Regions from separate parts of the Shewanella sp. SM55 genome, predicted to be linked through region 2. Evidence: predicted binding sites of a transcription regulator. Region 2 holds the regulator's gene; each other region holds the start of a gene.

The links. The regulator sigma-54, encoded in region 2, starts transcription at its own class of promoters, with help from an activator protein. The targets are predictions, from matches to a motif close to GTTGGCACGNNNNTNGNNT.
Region 1: the regulator sigma-54 is predicted to act here: its motif matches at 2,033-2,051, upstream of L5L91_RS03935 (flagellar assembly protein FlgT).
Region 3: the regulator sigma-54 is predicted to act here: its motif matches at 2,646-2,664, upstream of fliD (flagellar filament capping protein FliD).

What each region holds. Positions count from the first base shown of each region.
Region 1 covers NZ_JAKKRS010000002.1:160,632-166,476, forward strand. Annotated here, with positions in the region: gene flgM (flagellar biosynthesis anti-sigma factor FlgM) at 1-218, shown strand, start outside; gene L5L91_RS03920 (flagella synthesis protein FlgN) at 221-646, shown strand; gene L5L91_RS03925 (LPP20 family lipoprotein) at 774-1,223, opposite strand; gene L5L91_RS03930 (FlgO family outer membrane protein) at 1,220-1,852, opposite strand; gene L5L91_RS03935 (flagellar assembly protein FlgT) at 2,132-3,298, shown strand; tRNA gene L5L91_RS03940 (tRNA-Arg) at 3,354-3,429, shown strand; gene L5L91_RS03945 (motility associated factor glycosyltransferase family protein) at 3,481-4,809, shown strand; gene L5L91_RS03950 (hypothetical protein) at 4,806-5,045, shown strand; gene L5L91_RS03955 (N-acetylneuraminate synthase family protein) at 5,124-5,845, shown strand, end outside.
Region 2 covers NZ_JAKKRS010000015.1:14,288-20,132, reverse strand. Annotated here, with positions in the region: gene L5L91_RS17205 (KpsF/GutQ family sugar-phosphate isomerase) at 1-852, shown strand, start outside; gene kdsC (3-deoxy-manno-octulosonate-8-phosphatase KdsC) at 852-1,403, shown strand; gene lptC (LPS export ABC transporter periplasmic protein LptC) at 1,400-1,960, shown strand; gene lptA (lipopolysaccharide transport periplasmic protein LptA) at 1,947-2,501, shown strand; gene lptB (LPS export ABC transporter ATP-binding protein) at 2,498-3,229, shown strand; gene L5L91_RS17180 (RNA polymerase factor sigma-54) at 3,337-4,815, shown strand; gene hpf (ribosome hibernation promoting factor) at 4,844-5,131, shown strand; gene ptsN (PTS IIA-like nitrogen regulatory protein PtsN) at 5,134-5,577, shown strand; gene rapZ (RNase adapter RapZ) at 5,574-5,845, shown strand, end outside.
Region 3 covers NZ_JAKKRS010000011.1:110,914-116,758, forward strand. Annotated here, with positions in the region: gene L5L91_RS14640 (flagellin) at 1-324, shown strand, start outside; gene L5L91_RS14645 (flagellin) at 540-1,343, shown strand; gene L5L91_RS14650 (flagellin) at 1,564-2,382, shown strand; gene fliD (flagellar filament capping protein FliD) at 2,685-4,031, shown strand; gene fliS (flagellar export chaperone FliS) at 4,045-4,425, shown strand; gene L5L91_RS14665 (hypothetical protein) at 4,394-4,720, shown strand; gene L5L91_RS14670 (flagellar hook-length control protein FliK) at 4,710-5,845, shown strand, end outside.

The DNA of each region.
Region 1 (5,845 bases), on a different contig from region 2:
CAACACCACAGAGAAGCGATTCAGTGGTCATTACGGCCCAGGCACAACAACTTCAAGGAGCTCAGACTAAAATGGCTAGCCTTCCTGAAGTTGATCAAAAGAAAGTAGCCGAAATCAAACAAGCTATTGCCGAAGGTCGCTATAAAATTGACCCTGAAAAGTTGGCTGCCAATATTGCAAGTTTTGAAGCCGAACTTAATGACTTAAATAAAGAGTAACTATGACTGAAATAGCTAAACTGGTAGATCTACAACACGCCCATTTGGCTGTTCTTAAGCAAATCATACTCAAGGAAAAAGGCGCTTTGGTTGACCAAAACGCCGATTTACTGCTTTCCCTTGCTAACGAAAAATCGCAATGTCTGAAAGAACTAAAGACTAATGATGATATTCTGGCAAACCACAGTGATAAATCACTACTCACTCAGCAAGTCGAACTCGTGCATAAAATGGCCGATATCAAAGACGCATTGACTGAATGCAAAGAATTAAACGAACAAAATGCCAGTTTAATTGAGATGAATTTAGCGAGTTTAAATCGCTTTGCTCAAGCTTTACAAGCCAGCAGAAATGCCTCCAGCCTCACCTATAACGATAAAGGCAAGACCTCGACTATCTCAAGTTTAGGCAATGATTTAAAGGCCTAACAAGCGCATCACTCCCACTTAGCATTACCTTTTCTAAGCTCTGATTAGATATTAATGTCTTGTACAAAAAGAAAAGCCGCGTAAATACGCGGCTCAATACATGCTGTTGAACATACTCTCAAAAAAGCTAGAAATACGTCACTTCCTTCACTCGTTGTGGACGGTTCTGTTGTTGATAAAGCGCCCAAACCTGTGAAAAATCAAGTTCTAACTCAGTGACATAATGCTCGCCTGCTGGATAACTCTTAACGACTCGTGCACCGCGGATCACACCAGAAACTGACGCTTTGACATTATCGTCCGTCAACATCCAATCACTGACACTGCTGTTTGCCGTTATTTTCTGCCCATAAACTTGTTCCGCTAATTCACGATAAGCCACAATTTTTGATGCCTGCATAGCCATCAACACTCTTTGTGATTGCTCTTTAGCCGGTTGAGTCGCTAACGGCGCATATCCTATAGCCGTCAACTTAGGAAAACTCGGCGGCGGCACATCTTCCCATTGCACATATCTATCTTTAGCAGCGCAGCCAGTTAGCATTAGCGCCACAATAACTAAAAGGTAGCGTTTCATTTTCCATCTCCTAAAACACGCACTTCATTCATACCTGGACTCGCCTGACGATATAAGATGCCATTTTGTGACACAATTTGCTCCGAAGGCTGCATGTAGTTTGCCAACTCTTTTTGAGTCACAAAAGTTTGAGATGCCGATACCACGCGATTGTTACTAATGTTCACAATCCGAGTATTGATCGCCATACCATTGGTTACTACGCTCATAGTCGAAACGACAAGATGTTCAACAGGAAGATCTTTCGACAATTTTTGCCAATCTCTCGTCAAAATAAAATCCCCGTCAGATGTGACTCTCAAGCCATCAGCTAAGTTTAAATCCACCACATTAAACTGAAAGCTATGGAGCGACGTCATTAACCCTTGCTGTAACTGTTGCGCTAACGCATTAGTGCCATTCAAATCGCCCACTAATACTGGTGTTGCAACTACGATAGGTTGATCAGAACGCAAAGCATCATTTTGCTTAACGAGCTCAGTCACTATTCGCTGTGCTAAATGGTTAATCACTGCCGTTGGCGGCAACCCATTGCCATCCACTAAACTCGGTTTGGGCGGCGTAACCGGTTTAGCTACACATCCACCTAACATTATCAATGTTAAGGGAATAATCACACGCTTTAGCATTGGATTTACCTCATCTATGGGTGCATTGGCAGTCAAGTGACTCACTTTCTAAGCTTCAAATTTTTAATGAGTAACAAAAACAGCAATCTTCGGACCAATATTAACCTCAGTCCGACAATATTCTTCTATTACACAGTATATCGACTGTAACAATGGAAACTTTATCAAAAGTTCTCATACTCAGGCACGAAATTTGCTTTATTGTCGTATTAGATTAAGAGTCAGAAAACTGGCTCGATTGGTAATATCGCCATTAGCTTAGCGATAAGGATTGAATTGATGCACATACCAGGTTCAGCTTCGCTCATCATTTTGAGCCTTTTTCTACTTTCTTTGCCCACCAGAGCCGAATGGATAGAAGCCAGCGGAGAAGCAACTATTATCAATGGTAATACAGCTCAAGCAAGGGAAGAAGCAATTAATCAAGCTGTTAGCTATGCGACATTAAGCACAGGTATTCAAATATCCAGTGAGCAACAAACCTCTAATGGTAACCTCACACAAAATAACTTTGCGATAAATCGCAACGCCCAAGCCATAAACATCCAACTCGTTAGTGAACAAATTCAGGGAAATAAAATATATGTATCCCTACGCCTCGATCTAAATGATGATCCAACACAACAGTGTCCTAATGGCCAATTAAAGGCCGCTATTTTAATACCTCAAACACAAATAAAAGATCGTTCTCAGCTTAGATATGGACAACTTTCAGGCTTTGAAGAGGTCATTTCAGAGTCGTTAGGGAACACTATAGAAGATTACTCTTCAACTGGCTTTAGTCACATCCATGCTAACGAGCGACTCGATATTGAACAAGACCTAGTGGATATTCGCGGTTATCGACTCCCAAGCTGGCTCAGTGAAATTACCGACAGCCAATATATTCTTCAACCGCAGATCATTGATATATCGATAGAGCCTGTACAACCCACCTTCTTAGGATTTTGGGATGAAGCTCCGCTAAGGCAATTTCAATTCAAACTCAGCCTCTATCATGGGATCAGTGGCGAAGAGGTCTGGAGCAAAAGCTACAGCACATCGGCCCCATGGGAATTTGAAGAACAGGCTATCATTGCTCCCAACAGTAATAGATTCTGGCGTTCCTCCTATGGAAAAAGTATTACTCAATTAATATTGCAAGCTACCCGAGATTTAGACAGCACACTTAATTGCAGGCCATTACTTGGCCAAGTCGTTAGCCGACAAGCAGACAGGATTATATTAAATCTAGGCCGTAAACATGGCATTCGTGTCGGTGATAAATTCCAAGTAGTATTACAACAAAACTTACCCGATAGACTCAATGAAATGCGCGCCGTCGCGACCAAAAGTCGTGCAACGGTAAAAATTGAGCAAGTAAGCGAAGAAAGCGCCACCGCAATCCTTGTAGACCAAAATGCCGCCTACAATGTACAGATAAACGACATAGCGCTTAAGATTTAAGCAACTAAATCATAAGCCTTTTAATCAAAGATAAAACCAGTATAATCACTGTCGTCTCTTCATAGCTCAACAGGATAGAGCAGCCGCCTCCTAAGCGGCCGATCGGGGTTCGAGTCCCTGTGGAGAGACCAGATAGTGACCTTGGTGATATCAAACTCCCAGAAATCTTCCGGAGAAACGGAATGACCGAGCTGTTTGCGTCTAATCTCAATATTATCGTTAAGCGTTGGCCTATCGTAGCCGCTGCGGTCAAAAGCCAAACCATCAATGAATTAGATGCCCACCTTGTCAACGGTCGCAATCAAACTATCAGTGTTAATGGTATTCAACTCAGCAGCCGTCATGACCGCATCGCCGAAGCACGGCTCTTTATCAGTACATTACCTGCAGATGCAACTCACGTAACCGTCTACGGTGTCGGGATGGGAGATGTACCAAGTTTACTTATCGATAATCCACAGTATCTTTCAATTGATGTTTGCATTTTAAATCTCAGCGTTTTTGCCCTCCTCATCAGTTACACAGATCAAAGCGAATGGTTAAAGCATCCAAACATTAATTTAACGGCGCTTCCAAGCGCAAAGTTAAATTTTCCTAATATTGCAATTACGCCAGATCTCACTCTTGTCAGTGATGAAAATGCGACTCTTAGAGACTTATTAGTCATGGAGCTCAATCGTGAGTTCTCTAATCAACGACATCAGTCTGATGATCCTGCAATATTAAAACGCTTCGAGGATAACCAACTTTATATTACTCACGATCCTGATGCTGCGAGCTTAATAAATAGTCATAGTAGTTATAAAGCTATCGTGATTGGCTCGGGTCCTTCTTTAGAAGAGCATTATGATTATCTGCAACAAATTAGTTCAAGTTCCCATAGGCCACTAATCATAGCGGCCGATACTGCATTACGTGGTTTACTTCACAATAATATAAAACCAGATATTGTGATCTGCATTGACGGATTGATAGGTGAATACCATTTACCGCTAGCCTCGACTCATAACATCAATCTTGTTTATTTTCCCCGGGTTGATCCAATGGTACTTAATGCTTGGTTAGGCCAAAGATTTATTGCCTATGGAGGCAGTAAAATATACGACCAGCTCGCTTCTCGATATCCCAAACTAAGACTGTTCACGAGTGGAAGCGTCATTCATCCGGCAATTGATTTAGCGATCAAATTAAAGGCAAAAGAAATTACCCTATTAGGGTGTGATTTTTGTTATTGCAATAACAAGAGTCATGCGTTCTGGAATGATCACAAATTTGGTCAAAACGATATAAAAGAACAAATATGGGTTAATGCGGTTATTCAGAAAGTGAAGGAAGCTAAACACTGGTTGATCAATGGCAAAGGCCAGCGGATAGCGACGGATCTAAACCTAAGAGCATATCTCAGGCACTTGGAACGCTACATCGCTAAGCATCCAGAAGTAAAGTTTTACCAAGCGAGTTTATCAGGCGCTAAAATTCGCGGTTCTCAGTATAAGGACCTCATATTATGAGCTTAAGTCTACAAGATTCACTGCGGCAAACGGCAGGTTTATTTAGACTCGGTCAAGAAGCAAAGGCTTCAGTAGAGTTACGGTTATGTCTTGATAAAATAGAAAAAAACTGCCCAGAACTTGTCCTTAATTCGACTTTTCAGCAAATATTGCCTGCTATGCTTCAGGCACAAGAGCAACACGATTGGTTAAGCCTTGCCGATTATTTAGAGTATGAACTAATAGAACTAGTCTGATAAAGCAAGAGCAACAGGGCATCAAGCTTCCCAGAGACTTGCCGTTAATAGACTATACCGAGCCATTTGCGAGTAACTATGACTACACATTCACCTATTTTTATCGCTGAAGTCTCCAGCAACCATCATAGAGACTTACAGCGTTGCATTGAGTTTATTAAAACTGCTGCAGACATTGGTTGCGATGCCGTAAAGTTTCAGCTTTTCCAAATAGAGCAACTTTTCGCTCCCGAGATTCTGGCTAAAAGTGAAACGCATCGAAAGCGCAAAGATTGGGAGCTCCCAGTCAGTTTTTTGCCTGAATTAAAACAAAGCTGTGATGAATATGGCATTCAGTTTTCATGCACACCATTCTACTTAGATGCAGTGGCAGAACTGGCTCCATATGTCGATTTTTATAAGATTGCCTCCTACGAATTGTTATGGACGGATCTACTGGTAGCCTGTGCAAAAACCGGATTACCTGTCGTTCTTTCAACTGGCATGGCTACTTTAGAAGAGATAGATCAAGCGGTACTCACGCTAAAAGAAAATGGCGCGAAAGACATCACCTTGCTCCATTGCGTATCGGCATACCCAACTCCTGAGAATGAATGTAATCTTGCGGTATTAGAAAGCTTTAGAAACCGCTATCAAGTTAACGTTGGCTGGTCTGATCATACTGTCTCTAGTGCGGTACTTAACCGAGCTGTACACAAATGGCGAGCCGATGTCATAGAGTTTCATTTAGATTTAGATGAAAAAGGTGATGAATATGCTTCAGGACATTGTTGGCTGCCACAACAGATAGCACCCGTAAT
Region 2 (5,845 bases):
AACTGCACAGGCAAAGTGATTGTCATGGGAATGGGCAAATCGGGCCATATCGGCAATAAGATTTCTGCCACCCTCGCCAGCACAGGAACGCCCGCATTTTTTGTGCATCCGGGGGAAGCCAGCCACGGCGATCTGGGTGTATTGGCCGATAACGATGTGATTTTAGCGATTTCAAATTCTGGTGAGTCGAGTGAAATCCTCACCTTAATGCCAGTCATCCAACGTATGGGCGTGCCTGTTATTGCGGTAACGGGTAAACCCGAATCGAATATGGCGCGATTATCTAAAGTGCATTTATGTATTGAAGTCCCAGAAGAGGCTTGCCCACTTGGACTTGCCCCAACCTCAAGTACCACAGCAACCTTAGTGATGGGCGATGCCATCGCCATTGCGCTACTACAAGCTAAAGGCTTTACCCGTGATGATTTTGCTATGTCCCATCCTGGCGGTGCATTAGGACGTAAGTTGCTGTTAAAAGTCTGCGATGTCATGCATAGCGGTGATGACTTACCGCTCGTCAACCACGATATTTGCATCACAGAAGCTCTGTACGAAATCTCCAAGAAAGGCTTAGGCATGACGGCGATTATCGATGATCAGCGCAAGCTGGTTGGTATCTTCACCGACGGTGATTTACGCCGCGTTATTGATGCCGAAGTGAATTTACGCACGACGCCCATTGCCGATGTGATGACCCGTAACTGCGTCACGATCACAGATAATGTGTTGGCCGCCCAAGCACTGCAAGTGATGGACTCAAAAAATATCAACGGATTAATTGTTATCGATAAAGATCGCCATCCTATTGGCGCTCTTAACATGCTCGATATGGTAAAAGCAGGAGTCATTTAATGCCACAGCAAGGATTTTACGGCCCAATCAGTGATGATGTGTGGCAACGCGCGCAAAAGATTAAACTGTTAATCTGTGACGTCGATGGGGTGTTTTCCGACGGCCGTATTTACTTGAGCAATAGCGGCGAAGAGCTCAAAGCCTTCCATACTCGCGACGGCTATGGCGTGCGATCACTACTCACCAGCGGTTTCAACCTCGCCGTGATCACAGGACGTCAATCTAAAATCGTTGAAAACCGTATGACAGCCCTTGGTGTTACCCATATTTACCAAGGCGTAGACAATAAGTTCGAGCCCTATGAAGCATTGCTCGCACTTTATGGTGTCACCCCAGAAGAAGTGGCTTATATCGGTGATGATATTGTCGATCTCCCCGTGATGAATGTCGTCGGTTTAGCGGTCAGTGTTGCTGACGGCCACCCCTATGTACGCCAACACGCCCATTTTGTGACTACGCTCAATGGTGGCCACGGTGCACTGCGTGAACTCACAGATCTGTTACTCCTAAGTCAAAATAAATTCACTTCGGCCCATGGAATGAGTATATGAGTCGTGTGACACTCGCGATTATCGCTTTTTTTGGAACCGCACTAGCGCTTTACTGGCAGGTCCAGAACAAACACAGCGGTGATTCCGATAACAGAGTAAAAGATCAAAATACCCCAGATTTCATCGTTGAAGATCTGCGCAGTGTTGAGTTCAATGAGCAAGGACTAGTGAATAGCCGTGTGACGGCGAAACACATGGAACATTATGATTCAACGAATCAAACTTTCTTTACTCAACCTGTTTATCTTGTTTATCCAGACCAAGGTAAAGCACAATGGCAGCTCAGGGCAGATCAGGGCAAGCTAAACAAGGAAACTGGCAAGGTTGTATTAGAAAATAATGTTATTATCGATGCCATTAGCCCAGAAGAACCGATTCAGACCTTGTCCACCAGTTATCTGGAACTCGATCTCAACACTATGATAATGACCTCTGACCGTACCATTTACGTCACAGGGAAAGATTTTAATATTCAAGGCCAAGGCCTTTATGCCGACCTCAACGCGCAAGAAGTGCAATTGACCAGTCAGGTAGTAGGAACATATGAAGCAAAATAACATATTACTTGCCAGCCTAATGCTAATTATGAGCATGAGTGCTTTCGCGAAAGTGGGCGACTTAAAGCAAGAAGTCAAAATTAAAGCTGTGAGCCAAACTGCGGATATCAAAAACAACCAGATCATCTTCTTTGGTCCGGTGGAAGTTACCCAAGGCTCAATAAAAATCCAAGCAAATGAACTGCGTGCATTTTCCGCTGAAGGTGAAAATAGCAAAACTTTAGTCGCCACAGGCAACCCTGCTACGTATAGCCAGATATTAGACGATGGCCGTCCTGCATCGGCGAGCGCGAAAGAAATTCGTTACGATATGGCAAGCCGCACCTTAACTCTGAAAGGTATGGCGTCATTAGATCAAGCGGGTAGCCAAGTTACAGGCAATTTAATCCGCTATAACATGATTCAACAGAAATTGATGGCCGAGAGTACTGGCAGTGGTGACGATCGCGTGATCACTATTATTCAGCCAGAAAACTATCAAGATGATGCTAAATCAGATGCTCCAGCGGATAAACCTGTAAAAAAGCAGGACTCTAAATGACCCAAATCACCTTAAGAGCACAAAATCTGGCAAAAAGTTACAAGAGTCGCCAAGTGGTTAAAGACGTCAGTCTGACGGTAAAAACCGGTCAAGTCGTTGGCCTACTCGGTCCAAACGGTGCCGGTAAAACCACGACCTTTTACATGGTTGTCGGGCTAGTGAAGAGCGATAAGGGGCATATCTTTATCGACGATGATGATTTAACCGCAGATCCTATGCATCTGCGTGCCCGCAAAGGCATAGGTTACTTACCGCAGGAAGCCAGTATCTTTCGTAAGCTAACTGTTCATGACAACATCATGGCCGTACTGCAAACTCGTAAAGAACTTAAAAACGAAGAACGAGAAGAAGAACTAGAACATCTGCTCGAAGAGTTTCATATCACCCACATCCGTGACAGCCAAGGCATGTCATTGTCGGGTGGCGAACGTCGTCGCGTCGAAATTGCGCGGGCTTTAGCCGCTAATCCTAAGTTCATTTTGCTCGATGAACCGTTTGCCGGCGTCGATCCTATTTCGGTTATCGACATCAAGAAGATTATCGAACAACTCAAAAGTCGCGGCCTTGGCGTACTGATCACAGACCATAATGTCCGCGAGACATTAGATGTATGTGAACATGCTTATATTGTGAGTCACGGAAACCTGATTGCCGAAGGAACTCCAGCAGAGATCTTAGACAATCAGCAAGTTAGGGCTGTGTACTTAGGTGAACAATTCAGGCTATAGTTAATCGAGCGAAGCCAATGGAGGCAATTTATACCGCCATTGGGCTTCACTCAAAATGATAATAAGCGACCTCATCCAACAATAATAACGTAGGGATCAGCGGTAACATGAAAGCGTCACTCCAGCTCAAACTGGGTCAACAGTTAACCATGACGCCACAACTACAACAGGCTATACGTCTGTTGCAACTGTCGTCATTAGAACTGCAGCAAGAGATCCAGCAAGCATTAGATTCTAATCCCCTTCTCGAGCTGGAAGAGGATCAATTCGACGCCACTAAAACCCCTGTAAACCAAACGCTATCCGATACGGATTTCAGTGAATCTAGCACTCTGCCACCAGAAAAAGACAGCTCCACCATAGATACGGCAGAGTCGCTAACCAAAGAATCCATGCCCGATGAGCTCCCCATGGACACCACATGGGATGAAGTGTTTACCGCCTCCCCAAACTCAGGCCCCGGCGGCAGTCGTGAAGACGATATGCCCTTCCAAGGCGAGACCAGTGAAGGTTTGTACGAACACTTAGAATGGCAAAAAAACCTCACGCCGTTTTCTGAAACCGATTTAGCCATTGCCACCGCCATTATTGATGCCATCGACGATCAGGGCTATCTCACCCAAAGCACTGAAGAAATTCTCGAAGCCATGGGCAATCCTGAAGTTGAGCTTGACGAAGTCGAAGCCGTACTCAAGCGTATTCAGCATTTTGATCCCATAGGCGTTGCCGCCCGCGATTTAAGTGAATGCCTGCTGATCCAACTGTCGCATTTCGCCGCTGATACTCCCAACCTAGAAAACGCCCGTATGCTGATCAAAGATCATTTAGATCTGATCGCCGCCCGTGATTTTAGGTTATTGATGCGTAAGACTAAATTAAAAGAAGATGAATTAAGGGATGGTATAGCACTTATCCAAACCCTCAATCCTCGCCCAGGTTTGTTGATCACGCCCAATAATGACGAATACGTTATCCCAGATGTGTCTGTGTCGAAGAAAAATGGCCGCTGGGTCGTTGAGCTTAATCCTGACTGCATGCCAAAAATCAATGTAAATCAACATTATGCTTCTATGGCACGCAGTACCAAAAACCAAGCCGATAGCCAATTTATTCGCGGCCATCTGCAAGAGGCTAAATGGTTTATTAAGAGCTTAGAAAGCCGTAACGATACTTTGCTTAAAGTTGCTAATTGCATAGTGCAATATCAGCAAGGTTTCTTTGAGTATGGTGAAGAAGCCATGAAGCCTATGGTGCTTAACGATATTGCCGAAGCGGTAGAAATGCATGAGTCCACCATCTCACGGGTCACAACTCAAAAATACATGCATACCCCTAAGGGACTTTTTGAACTAAAATACTTCTTCTCTAGCCACGTCGGTACTGACGATGGTGGTGAGTGCTCATCCACAGCAATCAGAGCCTTTATAAAGAAACTGGTGGCAGCGGAAAACCAGAAAAAACCATTAAGCGATAGTAAGATGGCACAACTTCTGGCAGAACAAGGGATCAACGTAGCCCGCAGAACCATTGCGAAGTACCGAGAGGCTATGCTTATTCCACCTTCTAATCAGCGTAAAAGTTTATAACCTACAGTGGATATCGGAGGACGTTTCTATGCAAATAAACCTAAGTGGACACCATGTCGAAATTACCGAATCGTTACGTGCATATGTAGAAGAAAAGTTTTCAAAACTTGAACGCCATTTCGAACAGATCAATAATGTGCACGTTGTGCTCAATGTTGAGAAAATGCAACAGATTGCCGAAGCGAGAATAAACCTCATAGGTGGTGAAGTTTTTGCTACTTCAGAGCATGCTGACATGTATGCCGCTATAGACGCCCTGATTGACAAGCTTGACCGTCAGGTTATTAAACACAAAGAGAAGTTAACAAAACACTAATAATGGAACTTTGTACCATACTGCGGCCGGAGTGCACTACCTGCGCCACTCCGGGCAGCAAGAAAAAGGTACTGGAACTCATCAGCGACTTAGTCGCTGCCCAGTACCCGACCCTCTCATCTCAAGAGATATTCGAAAGCCTAGTGGCGCGCGAAAAGATGGGAAGCACAGGTATAGGTAACGGCATCGCCATTCCACATGGTCGACTAGCCGATATAGATCAGCCCATTGCCATACTAATTAAGTGTGAAGAGCCGATAGCATTTGATGCTATCGATAAGCAACCTGTTGATATTTTATTTGCACTACTGGTGCCTGCAGACCAATGTCAGCAGCACTTAAGTACCTTGTCTTGCATGGCCGAAAAGCTGAGCGACAAGCAAATATTAAAGCAATTACGCAAGACGCATGATGAAACGGAACTCTATCAGGTAATCACTGGATGAAACTGGTCATAGTGTCGGGCCGCTCAGGCTCAGGCAAATCTGTCGCCCTTAGGGTACTCGAAGATCTCGGCTATTATTGTGTCGATAACCTTCCCTTGCCATTGATTGGCAGTTTGCTTGAGCAACTCAAAGGCAGTAACGATCTCGTCGCCATCAGTGTCGACGTGCGTAACATGCCTGAGCAGGATAAGGTCTTAGTAAAACAACTCGCTAGCCTACCTCCAGATACTGAGTTAACGAGCTTCTTCCTTAACTCCAGCGATAAAAT
Region 3 (5,845 bases), on a different contig from region 2:
TTAGGCGCAATTCCTAAAACTGTCGCAGGTACTTTAACTGGTGGTACCGCCAATGCTGCAATTGCCCTTGTGGATACCTTCTTAGCCGCTGTGGGTACTGAGCGTTCTACCTTAGGTGCCAACATTAACCGTCTTGGCCATACTGCTGCTAACTTAGCGAGCGTTACCGAAAATACTAAAGCCGCTGCTGGCCGTATTATGGATGCTGACTTTGCGGTTGAATCTGCCAATATGACCCGCAATCAATTATTAGTTCAAGCAGGTACAACGGTACTGTCTTCAGCTAACCAAAATACGGGTTTAGTGATGGGCTTACTGCGCTAATTTTATTCAATTAGTCAGTGTTAGTTTTAATGCCAGTAAGCTTAGCTTGCTGGCATTTTTATGGTGTTTGTGCATGCCATTTCAGTCTAGTTTTTATAGTGTCATACACTCTATTTTTAAATAGGTTTTAGTTAAGCGCTTGTGTGGTCGCTTTAGTTAGTTATCCCTGAACTCAGGTCTAACCCCGCTACTCGTTATTTAATGGAGAACTATATATGTTAGGTGTTCACACTAATTACGCTTCAATTGTTGCTCAAGGTGCTGTTAACAAAAGCAATAACCTATTGACTAATGCAATGGAGCGTTTATCGACAGGTTTACGTATCAATAGCGCATCTGATGATGCTGCTGGTTTGCAAATTGCTAACCGCATGAGCGCTAACGTTAAAGGTATGGAAACCGCTTCACGTAATATTTCTGATGCGACCTCTATGCTACAAACTGCTGATGGTGCGTTAGAAGAATTAACGACCATTGCTAATCGCCAGAAAGAACTCGCCACTCAAGCGGCAAACGGTGTTAACTCTGCTGATGATTTAACGGCTCTGAATGATGAGTTTACTCAATTAAACACCGAAATTACCCGTATTCTCGATAATACAACTTATGCCGGTAATAACTTATTCACCAAGTTGGAGGCTGGTGTTACCTTCCAAATTGGTGCCGGAACGGGTGAAAAATTGGTTGTTACAACAACAGCCATAGATGATGCAGCGCTGGCTGCTGGTGATTTAACTACTGGCGCGAATGCGGCAATTGCCCTTGTTGATACTTTCATCGCTGCAGTCGGTACAGAACGTTCTACCCTAGGTGCCAACATTAACCGTCTTGGACATACTGCAGCTAACCTTGCCAGTGTGACTGAAAATACCAAAGCCGCCGCTGGACGTATTATGGATGCCGATTTCGCGGTTGAATCTGCCAATATGACCCGCAATCAATTATTAGTTCAAGCGGGTACAACGGTACTGTCTTCTGCTAACCAAAATACAGGTTTAGTGATGGGGCTACTGCGTTAATTACGCTGAGTTGAGTTAGTTTTAAGTGCCAGTAAGCTTAGCTTGCTGGCATTTTTTATGGCGTTTTGTGGATGCCATTTAAGTCTGTTTTTATAGAGGTGATCCCATCTATTTTTAAATAAGTTTTAGTTTTGCGCTGTTGCTGTCGCCTTACTTAGTTATGGAGCTATACCGGGATTCAGGCATAGCCAAGATAACTGTTTTTTCTAGGAGAGCTGATATGTTAGGTGTTCACACTAATTACGCGTCAATTGTTGCACAAGGTGCTGTTAATAAAAGTAATAATCTATTAACTAATGCTATGGAGCGTTTGTCGACGGGTTTACGTATCAATAGCGCATCTGATGATGCAGCGGGTTTGCAAATTGCTAACCGCATGAGCGCTAACGTAAAGGGCATGGAAACGGCTTCACGCAATATTTCTGATGCGACCTCTATGCTGCAAACCGCAGATGGTGCGTTAGAAGAATTAACGACTATTGCTAACCGCCAGAAAGAATTGGCGACTCAAGCATCAAACGGCGTTAACTCTACAGCAGATTTAAAAGCGTTGGATGATGAATTTAAGCAATTAAATGCAGAAATTACCCGTATTGTAGAAAATACAACCTATGCGGGTAATAACTTATTTAAAGATGCTACTGATGGTGTACTCGTCAAAGGTGTGACCTTTCAGATTGGCTCGGATGGAGCAGAGCAAATGTCAGTTACCTTAGGTGCTATTGATAAGACTGTTACTGGTGATTTGTTGACTTCTGCAGCCGCCAATACGGCTATCGGGGCTGTTGATACCTTCTTGGCTAAAGTGGGGACAGAACGTTCAACCTTAGGTGCCAACATTAACCGTCTTGGCCATACTGCGGCTAACCTTGCCAGTGTAACTGAAAATACTAAAGCCGCTGCCGGCCGTATTATGGATGCCGATTTCGCGGTTGAATCTGCCAATATGACACGTAATCAATTATTAGTTCAGGCGGGTACAACAGTACTGTCCTCTGCTAACCAGAACACGGGCTTAGTCATGGGTTTATTGCGTTAATGTTATTGAGCAAGTGATGTCATTGGTCACGGCTAAAATGCCAGTTAGTTGCGCTGACTGGCATTTTTATTTTAGCCACGGTTTATGTATTGGTCGATAGTCGCTAAACCCGAGATTGAAACCTATAAGGTTCATGTTTTAGGGGGTAATTTTCGATAACACAAAGTGGAAGATGGTTTTCCTGTTTAAGTGTTCATGCGGAAGTATTTAGCTGTTTTTGGGCCAGTTAATTATTTAAATTCATTTAAAAACAGTAGCTTGTTTTTGGCATGCGTTTTGCTCTAGAACGAGTGGAGGTAGTCATGATTTCAGGTATGAATGCAGCACAATTTGCTCAGCAACTGATTGGCGCAGACCGCGCAGGTAAAGATACGCTTTACAAAGGCAAGCTAACTGCCAGCAAAACACAGTTAGATGCTTATACGTTGCTCGAAAATAATATGAAGAAGATGGCCACTAAGCTGAGTGAAATGGGTGGCGATGCAGCTAAAGGCAAAATTGCTACGGTTACGGGCGAGAATGCGACCGCGACAGTTAAATCTGATGCGCCTAAGGGCAACTATGATTTGAGTGTGCATAAACTTGCGCAAGCGCATCAACTGACTAAAGCCTATTCCTCTGAAAGTGAATTGTTGCCAACGTCGGGTATTATCAGTATTCAAGTCGGTAGTGATCCGACTAAGCGTATGGAAATTGATTTGGCAACGGTTAATGGCGGTGCGGCTATTTCTGTGTCTCAGTTACGCGATGTGATCAATAAACAAGTGGGTAATCCTGGTGTACAAGCGTCATTAGTGCGCACAGGTAACCAAATCGAATTTATGCTGTCTTCAAAGGAATCGGGTGTCGCGAATCAAGTGAAGGTAGAGTTTAACGGTGCCGATTGGGGCATGACAGAACGTCGTGCAGCACAAGATGCGGAACTCACATTAAACGGTATCAGTATTACCAGCAGTAGTAACTATCTAGAAAATGTTGTTGATGGTGTCAGCCTCGAATTAGTCAAGGTGCATGCGGCTGGTGAAAGCAGCATGATTAAAGTCACAGACGATTTTGAAGCGAATAAGAAAGCGGTTAAGGATTTTGTCGATTCATTTAATTCTTTAATGACGCAAATTAATCAATTAACTCGTTCTATGGGCGTTAAAACCTCTGATTCTGGCTCTTCCGATAAAGATAAGGAAGACAAAACCACTGCAGTGAGTGAAGCGCAAATTGGAGTGTTGAAGGGGGATACCTCTATTCGCCTTCTCCAGTCTAAATTACGTGATTCTGTATTTGCAACGGCTGCTAATGGCATGCGTTTGTCTGATATCGGGATTGAGATTGGACGAGACGGAAAACTAAAAATTGATGATGCTAAGCTGACCGATAGCTTTAAAAGTGATCCAGAAAAAGTACAAGCCATGTTTACTGGTCCTGACAGTTATATCAAAAGCATAGAAAAGACCCTAAAACCTTTTACACAGTTTAATGGCTATATCGATCAAAAGCAGGAAGCGCTAAATAAGCAGATTAAAAGTGTGAATGACAGTATGGCGCGCCATGATTATCAGATGAATCAAAAGTATCAGATTTATTTAACCCAGTTTACGGCAATGGAATCCACCATTAATCAATTTAATTCCGCAAGTCAGTTGTTTTCATAGGAAGCAGTAAAAAATGTTAAATGAGTACGATCCATTTAATGCCTACAAGCAAACCGCTTTAGATGCACAAGTAGCGGCAGCAACAACCCATGACATGGTGCGTATGCTACTTGATGGTTTATTGGAAGAACTAGAGCGGACCGCTGGCCATATGGAATACCAAAGGTTTGAGGCGAAAGGAATGAGTATCCATAAGTGCCTTAATATCGTGCATGGCTTGGACTCTATGCTTGACCTTGAAAATGGTGGTGAGGTTGCCGTGAGCTTACATCGTCTCTATGACTTTTGTAGCCGTCAGCTTGTCAGCGCCAGTGTTGAAAACAGTGCTGAAGCGCTAGTTCCAGTGACTCAGGTGATTACTAATGTCAGAGAAGGATGGACAAATCTCAATTAAGCAGTGGGCGCGTTTTGCGAATGCTTTACGCCAATATGCAGATGCTCAGGATTGGGAAAGCGTCCGAAAAGTGAACATCGCTTTGATCAAAGCACTGCAACAGGCTGGTGAGGCTCATGATATTGAGCAGAAATTGGCACGTGCAGAATTAAAGCGGGTTCATTCCCAAGTGCTACAAGAGTTGATCTTGGCTCGTGATGAATTAGCCGCTGAAATGGGTCGCTTTAAGGCGCAACAACCAGGTTTAGCCGCCTATCAATTAACACAAGTAAGTGGAGCTTTGGATGATCTCTGATCTTCTTTCAACTCGTCCTGTTGGCACAAATACCAGCTTGACGACTAAAGTGGCAAGTGCAGTTGATCAAGATAAATCAGAGTCATTTACCTTGTTGGGGTTGCCAGTCGGATTGTCTGCAGCGCCTCTCCCGTTAGAGGGGACTCAGTGGACTCAGAATGCCGAACATGCTTTAGAAAGAGATGCTGATACTTTTTTAAATCAATATGTTAATAGCAATTTATCTGACTCAGTATCTTTTGTTCCTGTTGTACCAGTATTGTCTCAGCCACTGTTAAATACTGAGATTAACTCAGCGCCTATTATTCAAGATGGCTTAGCCGCCACGCTTCAGGCTAGTCTCGTTTCACCGACTGCTGTAGCGCCGTTTGTTCCTGTGATTTTTCCCGCGGAAGCTATTAAAACTGATCCGATAGGTCGAACTCCTGCGTCTTTAATTGGGCTCTCAGCCACAGATCAAAGAGGAACGCTATTTAGTTCAGGTATGACCTCATCTATGGCTCTTGCAGGAAGCAGTACTCAGCCAGTGGGCATGAGTGGCGAATCCTTGAAAATGAGCGGCGTATTTACGCAGGATTCAACGCTGGCAACTTTCTCTGGGGATTTTGAGCATTTGAAATCTGACTCGTCAGTGTTTCAGCGTGTGTTGGCAGAACTTAGGGGGCATGAAGTTAAAGATATTAATGCGATAGGATCTCAGCAGGTTGCGGGTACGCAGGCTGCAAGTGCTACTCAATGGGGCCCGGTATCTATCACTCCCATGGCTTCTTTAGCGCAGCACTCTCAGGAGATCCTTACTCCCTTAAGAGAGCATCTTCGTTTCCAAGTCGATCAACATATTAAGAAAGCCGAATTAAGGTTAGATCCGCCAGAGCTGGGCAAGATTGAGCTCAATATCCGTTTAGAGGGCGATCGTTTACAGGTGCAAATGCATGCAGTAAATCCGGCAATTCGAGATGCATTACTCAATGGTTTGGATCGTTTGAGAGTGGATTTAGCAATGGATCATGGCGGTCAAATTGATGTCGATATTGGTCAAGGTGAATCGCAACAGCATCAACAGGAAACTGCATTATTCTCCTCTTCGATAGCGGCTGAGACTACAACGGATAATGTAGTCGATGT